Acetoanaerobium sticklandii: one gene and its partner. The protein of the gene in region 2 binds, or shares a complex with, the protein of the main gene of each other region. Links are inferred from orthologs where the notes say so. Each region holds a gene or a part of one and is shown on either strand. Other genes may lie near its edges.

The links.
Region 1: the proteins of tig (region 2) and rpsG are in contact, whole or in part, in a crystal structure (PDB 3GTY), measured with the Thermotoga maritima proteins. The link is inferred for Acetoanaerobium sticklandii from one-to-one orthologs. Residues at the interface, in WP_004081061.1 of Thermotoga maritima: Glu122, Val124, Val129, Leu130, Tyr133, Glu188, Gly259, Ile262, Tyr263, Glu266, Ser270, Glu273, Gln274, Glu277, Arg308, Gln311, Ile312, Ser315, Tyr316, Glu325, Arg329, Arg336, Leu363, Phe366, Trp367, Arg373, Leu377, Arg381, Leu384, Glu387; in WP_004081843.1 of Thermotoga maritima: Lys34, Lys52, Lys55, Glu59, Arg62, Gln63, Glu66, Asn67, Lys69, Val71, Arg95, Ala109, Lys110, Lys111, Gly112, Arg113, Pro114, Glu117, Glu121, Ile124, Ala125, Tyr127, Asn128, Asn129, Thr130, Gly131, Lys135, Asp139, Arg142, Met143.

Annotation. Positions count from the first base shown.
Region 1 is NC_014614.1:2,316,473-2,319,548, forward strand. What follows is about bases 331-3,076. They hold rpsG (30S ribosomal protein S7), read right to left. Parts: upstream 2,066-3,076; coding sequence 1,595-2,065; downstream 331-1,594. Other genes in these bases: fusA (elongation factor G), read right to left, coding at 331-1,559; rpsL (30S ribosomal protein S12), read right to left, coding at 2,179-2,601; rpoC (DNA-directed RNA polymerase subunit beta'), read right to left, coding at 2,821-3,076. In the rest of the region: more of fusA, read right to left, coding at 1-330.
Region 2 is NC_014614.1:705,520-708,778, forward strand. Bases 1-2,929 are described here. They hold tig (trigger factor), read left to right. Parts: upstream 1-786; coding sequence 787-2,073; downstream 2,074-2,929. Other genes in these bases: rph (ribonuclease PH), read left to right, coding at 1-720; clpP (ATP-dependent Clp endopeptidase proteolytic subunit ClpP), read left to right, coding at 2,223-2,807; clpX (ATP-dependent Clp protease ATP-binding subunit ClpX), read left to right, coding at 2,835-2,929. Also shown: more of clpX, read left to right, coding at 2,930-3,259. UniProt on the Bacillus subtilis protein: Involved in protein export. Acts as a chaperone by maintaining the newly synthesized protein in an open conformation. Functions as a peptidyl-prolyl cis-trans isomerase.

The DNA of each region.
Region 1 (3,076 bases), 1.6 Mb from region 2 along the record:
TATCCAGCTCCTGGCTCTTGAGGGAACATTCTAATTTTAACATGACCGTACTGACCACGTCCACCAGACTGTTTAGCATATTTGTGTTCAATATCAACAGGGTTCTTAATTGTTTCACGATAAGCAACCTGAGGTGCTCCAACATTAGCTTCTACTTTGAATTCTCTAAGCAGACGGTCAACGATGATTTCAAGGTGAAGCTCACCCATACCACCGATAATAGTCTGTCCAGTTTCTTCATCAGTACGAACTCTAAATGTAGGATCCTCTTCTGAAAGTCTTTGAAGTGCCACACCCATTTTTTCCTGAGCAGCTTTTGATTTTGGCTCAATAGCTACGTGGATAACTGGTTCTGGGAATTCCATAGACTCAAGAATAATTGGGTGGTCTGGATCACAAAGAGTATCACCAGTTGTAGTGTCCTTAAGACCTACAGCAGATGCGATATCTCCAGCATATACTTCAGAGATTTCTTCTCTTGTGTTAGCATGCATCTGAAGGATACGTCCAATTCTTTCTTTTTTATTCTTAGTAGAGTTGATTACATAAGAACCAGATTTAAGTACTCCTGAATAAACTCTAAAGAAAGCAAGCTTTCCAACAAATGGGTCAGCCATGATTTTAAATGCAAGAGCTGCAAAAGGTTCTTCATCTGAAGAGTGTCTTTCTGCTTCTTCTCCATCTAGAAGTAATCCTTTAATAGCTGGAATATCAAGTGGAGATGGCATATAATCAATAACTGCATCTAGAACTAGCTGAACACCTTTATTTCTGTAAGCTGTTCCACAGAATACTGGATTAACTTCACAAGCAATTACACCTTTTCTAAGTGCAACCTTAAGCTCTTCTACAGAGATTTCTTCTCCTTCAAGGAACTTCATTGTTAAGTCTTCATCTAACTCAGCTATAGTTTCTACCATTTTTTCTCTGTATTCTTCTGCTAGAGCTTTCATATCTTCTGGGATTTCAACTATGTCAACTTCTTGACCTTTGTCATCCTTATACATATAAGCCTTCATAATCATAAGGTCGATTATTCCAGTAAATGTATCTTCAGCTCCTATAGGAAGATGTAGAGCTACTGCATTAGCTCCTAATCTATCTTTCATCATTTGAACAACTCTTAAAAAGTCTGCTCCTATGATATCCATTTTATTAACGAACGCAATTCTTGGAACGTTATAGTTATTTGCTTGTCTCCAAACATTCTCAGATTGTGGCTCAACTCCGCCTTTCGCACAAAATACAGCTACAGCTCCATCTAGAACTCTAAGAGATCTTTCAACCTCAACTGTAAAATCTACGTGGCCCGGAGTATCTATAATGTTAATTCTATGATCTTTCCACTCAGCAGTTGTAGCAGCAGAAGTAATTGTTATACCTCTTTCTTTTTCCTGCTCCATCCAGTCCATTTGAGAAGCTCCTTCGTGAGTCTCTCCAATTTTATGGGTTTTTCCTGTGTAGAATAGAATTCTCTCTGTCGTGGTAGTCTTACCCGCATCTATGTGGGCCATGATACCAATATTTCTAGTTCTTTCTAAAGGGAACTTTCTTGACACGTATTACACTCCTTTCTGGCAAAACGAATACTATTTTACCAACGATAGTGAGCAAATGCTCTATTTGCGTCTGCCATTTTGTGGGTGTCTTCTTTCTTCTTAACTGAAGCCCCTGTACCGTTAGCTGCATCCATAATTTCTTTTGCTAGCTTATCAGTCATACCTTTTTCGCCTCTAAGTCTAGTGTATTTCACTAACCATCTAAGTCCTAGAGTTTCTCTTCTATCAGGTCTAACTTCTATTGGCACCTGGTAGTTAGCTCCACCAACTCTTCTAGCTTTTACTTCAAGTACTGGCATGATATTATTCATAGCTTTGTCAAAAACCTCTAATGGATCTTCACCAGTCTTTTCTTTTATAATATCAAACGCACCATATACAATCTTTTGTGATGTACCTTTTTTTCCATCTAGCATAACTTTATTTATTAATTTTGTCACAACCTTGCTTGCGTACATAGGGTCTGGCAAAATTTCTCTCTTTGGAACATTACCTTTTCTTGGCACTATACTTCCCTCCTTAATAATCTAATTTATTAGATCATCGGTACTCGACATAAGCTGTTTCTATGTCGCGGGCGCCTGTTATATATATAATAAACGCACCGAACAATACTCAACTATTTCTTAGCAGCTTTTGGTTTCTTTGCACCGTACTTTGATCTTGCTTGCATTCTCTTGTCTACTCCTGATGTATCTAGCGTTCCTCTCACAATGTGATAACGAACTCCTGGTAAGTCTTTAACTCTTCCTCCTCTGATTAGAACAACACTATGCTCTTGCAGATTGTGTCCTTCTCCTGGGATATAAGCTGAAACTTCCATTTGATTTGTCAGTCTAACTCTGGCAACTTTTCTTAACGCTGAGTTAGGTTTTTTAGGAGTAACAGTCTTTACTGACGTACAAACTCCTCTTTTTTGTGGAGCAGATATCTCTGTTCCTTTTTTTCTAAGAGAGTTAAATCCTCTTTGAAGAGCTGGAGCTGTAGATTTTTTTTCTACTTCTTCTCTTCCCTTACGAATTAACTGACTAATGGTTGGCATTCGCGCACCTCCTTTTAAATTATTTGTTTTTTTGCACAGCCAACTGCTTTGAGTATTGCTACCGTCGCTAAAGAATTCATATGTAAATTCAAAAGCCTCTAATAGCTTGGTTTTAAAAAATCATTTGACCAGTGTAATGAAATTAGCAGTCCCCTTAAGGAGTCTGCTAATTTACACACTGTTATATTTTACCACCAGGTTTGGTAGTAGTCAACATATTTAATCTACAAAATTCTCTATTTTTTGCTCTTTAGCGTCTGGCTTAACCATATCAGGAGTAGAAATTTCTATAGTCTTATATCTTTTCATGCCTGTACCTGCTGGAATAAGCTTTCCGATAATAACATTTTCTTTTAGTCCAATTAGATTGTCTTTCTTGCCTTTTATAGCTGCCTCAGTAAGAACTCTAGTAGTTTCCTGGAATGATGCCGCTGACAAGAATGATTCTGTCGCAAGAGATGCTTTAGTTATACCA
Region 2 (3,259 bases):
CCTTTTTCAAAGAATCAGCTTATGCAGCTTCTAGATTTAGCACAGCAAGGCAACGAACAGCTTATGAAAATTCAAAGAAGAGCGATTGGAGAGCCTATATCCTCACTGATTTCTCCAAGACCAAAGCAAGAAATGGTAATTGCTTCATCTAACAGCCATAAGATTGAAGAAATAGGTAGCATACTTGCTGATTTTGGCATTGAGCTTTTGTCTTTAAAGGATGTTGGGCTAGAAGGTTTAGAAATAGAAGAAACTGGCTCTACCTTCGAGGAAAATGCAATTATAAAAGCAAAGGAAGTAATGAAACTCACTGGGAAAGCTGCAATAGCTGACGATTCTGGTCTTATGGTGGATGTACTGGGCGGAAGGCCAGGGGTTTACTCAGCTAGATTTTCTGGTGAAGGAGCAACTGATGAGAAAAACAATGAAAAGCTGTTAGGGCTTTTAAAAGGGTATGATTTAGACAGTAGAACAGCTAAGTTCGTATCTGCAATTGCAGTTGTATATCCGGATTCTAGGCAGTACATAGCAAAGGGAATCTGCAAAGGACTTATAGGATTTGAGGGCAAAGGAGATATGGGATTCGGCTATGACCCTTTGTTTACTCCTGATGCCTTAGATAAAACTTTTGCTCAGCTTACAAAAGAAGAAAAAAATAAAATAAGCCATAGAGCGAAATCTCTTGAAGAAATGAAAAAGATATTAAATGAAATCTTATAAAATATATGATATAATATTTAAGTTGAAATTAAGAGAGAAAGCTATCAATAAATTAGGAGGAATAGAATGAGCAGTGAAATTTTAAAAAAAGAAAATAGCGTTGTTACGCTGAAGCTCACTATAGATGCACAGAGCTTTGATAAGGCATGTAAAGATGCTTACAATAAAAACAAAACTAAATTCAACGTTCAAGGATTTAGAAAAGGTAAAGCTCCAATGAGCATAGTTGAGAAATTCTATGGAGAGGGAGTATTCTTTGAGGATGCTGTAAATACACTTTTCCCAGATGCATTTGAAGTAGCTGTAAAAGAGCATGATTTAGATACAGTAGCTAGACCTGAAATCGATGTAGAAGAAATCGGTAAAGGAAAGAACCTAGTTATCATAGCTGACGTAGCTGTTAAACCTGAAATCTCTCTTGGAGAGTATAAAAACTTAACTGTAGAAAAACCTGATTCAGAAGTTTCTGATGAAGAAGTTGAAAAAGAAATCGAAGCAATGAGAGAGCAAAATGCTAGATTTGTTACTGTTGAAGATAGAGAAGTTAAGGAAAAAGATATGCTATTAATCGACTTCAATGGAAAAGTTGATGGAGTTGAGTTTGAAGGCGGACAAGCTGAAAACTACTCAATAATAGTAGGTTCAGATACATTTATTCCTGGCTTTGAAGAGCAATTAATAGGAATGAAGCTAAACGAAGAAAAAGATTTAAGTGTTAAATTCCCAGAGGAATATCATGCTGAAAATCTTGCTGGCAAAGATGCTATATTTACTGTAAAAGTAAATGAAATAAAAGAAAAAGAGCTTCCAGAGTTAGATGATGAGTTTGCTAAAGATGTAAGCGAATTCGATACTTTAGAAGATTTAAAAGCTGATGCAAAAGCAAAGCTTCAAAAAACTAAAGATGAATATGCTGATAGAGAAATAGAAAATAAATTAGTTAAGATGGCTGCTGAGAATGCGACTGTTGAAATTCCAGAAGCTATGATTGACTCTCAAGTTGAGAATATGGTTTACGATTTTGAATATCAATTAAAATACCAAGGCCTTGATTTAGAGAACTACCTAAAGTTCACTAACATGAGCATTGAAGGATTAAAGGAGCAAATGCGTCCTGATGCAAAATCAAGAGTACTAAACAGCTTAGTAATAGAGGCTATATCTAAATCAGAAAACATTGAGTCAACTGAAGAAGATTTAGAACAAGAACTGGCTAAAATGGCTGAAAGCTACAAAATGGAAGTAGATAAATTAAAATCTACATTAAGACCATCTGATATGGATTATATCAAAGATACTGTTGTTGCTAGAAAAACAGTTGAATTCATAAAAGGAAATGCAAACCTACAGTAGCCATTTTGGCTACTGTAATTTTTTTAAGTAGACTTTAGTTTTAGTTTTTAGTTTTATTTGTCCTTATTAGGGTATAATAGTTCCTAGGAAATGTAAAAACAATCTTGTAGTTTATGACTATAACATATACAATAAAAGGAGGATTTAAAGTGGCATACGTACCAATAGTAATCGAACAAACAGGAAGAGGAGAAAGAAGTTACGATATATATTCTAGATTATTAAAAGATAGGATAATATTTTTAGGAGATCAGGTTAATGATCATACAGCATCGTTAATCGTTGCTCAGTTGCTTCATTTAGAATCAGAAGATCCAGATAAGGATATCTTCCTTTATATCAATTCACCAGGAGGAAGTATAACAGCTGGGATGGCAATTTATGACACTATGCAGTACATCAAGCCAGATGTAGCTACGATTTGCGTAGGTATGGCAGCTTCTATGGGAGCTTTCTTACTAACTGCAGGAGCTAAAGGCAAGAGATTTGCTCTTCCAAACAGTGAAATTATGATTCACCAGCCACTAGGTGGGACTCAAGGACAAGCAACAGATATAAAAATTCATGCAGAGAGAATTATCAGAATGAGAAATAAATTAAACGAAATTATGGCTGATAGAAGTGGACAACCTTTAGAGAAAATCGAAAGAGATACAGAAAGAGATTTCTTTATGTCTTCGACTGAGGCTAAAGAATATGGACTTATTGACGAGGTATTAGAGAAGAGACCTTAGTCAAAAATTTTAAAAGAGGTGTAGTTAATGTCGAGATTTGATGAAAAGAAGCAGCTTAGATGCTCCTTCTGTGGTAAGAGCCAAGAGCAGGTTAAAAGACTGATTGCTGGTCCTAATGTGTACATCTGTGACGAGTGCGTTGAGCTTTGCCAAGAAATAATTAAAGAAGAATTCGAGGAAATAATCGATACAGAAATCACAGGATTACCAAAACCGAAGGAAATCAAGGATTACTTGGATGAGTATGTAATAGGCCAAGATGATGCGAAGAAGACTTTAGCTGTTGCTGTTTACAATCACTATAAGCGTATATACGCTGTAGATGGCAAGGCAAAGGATATAGAGCTTCAAAAGAGTAATATTCTCATGCTTGGACCTACTGGTTCAGGAAAGACCCTTCTTGCTCAGACTCTTGCAAAGATGCTTAACGTTCCCTTTGCGATGGCTGATGC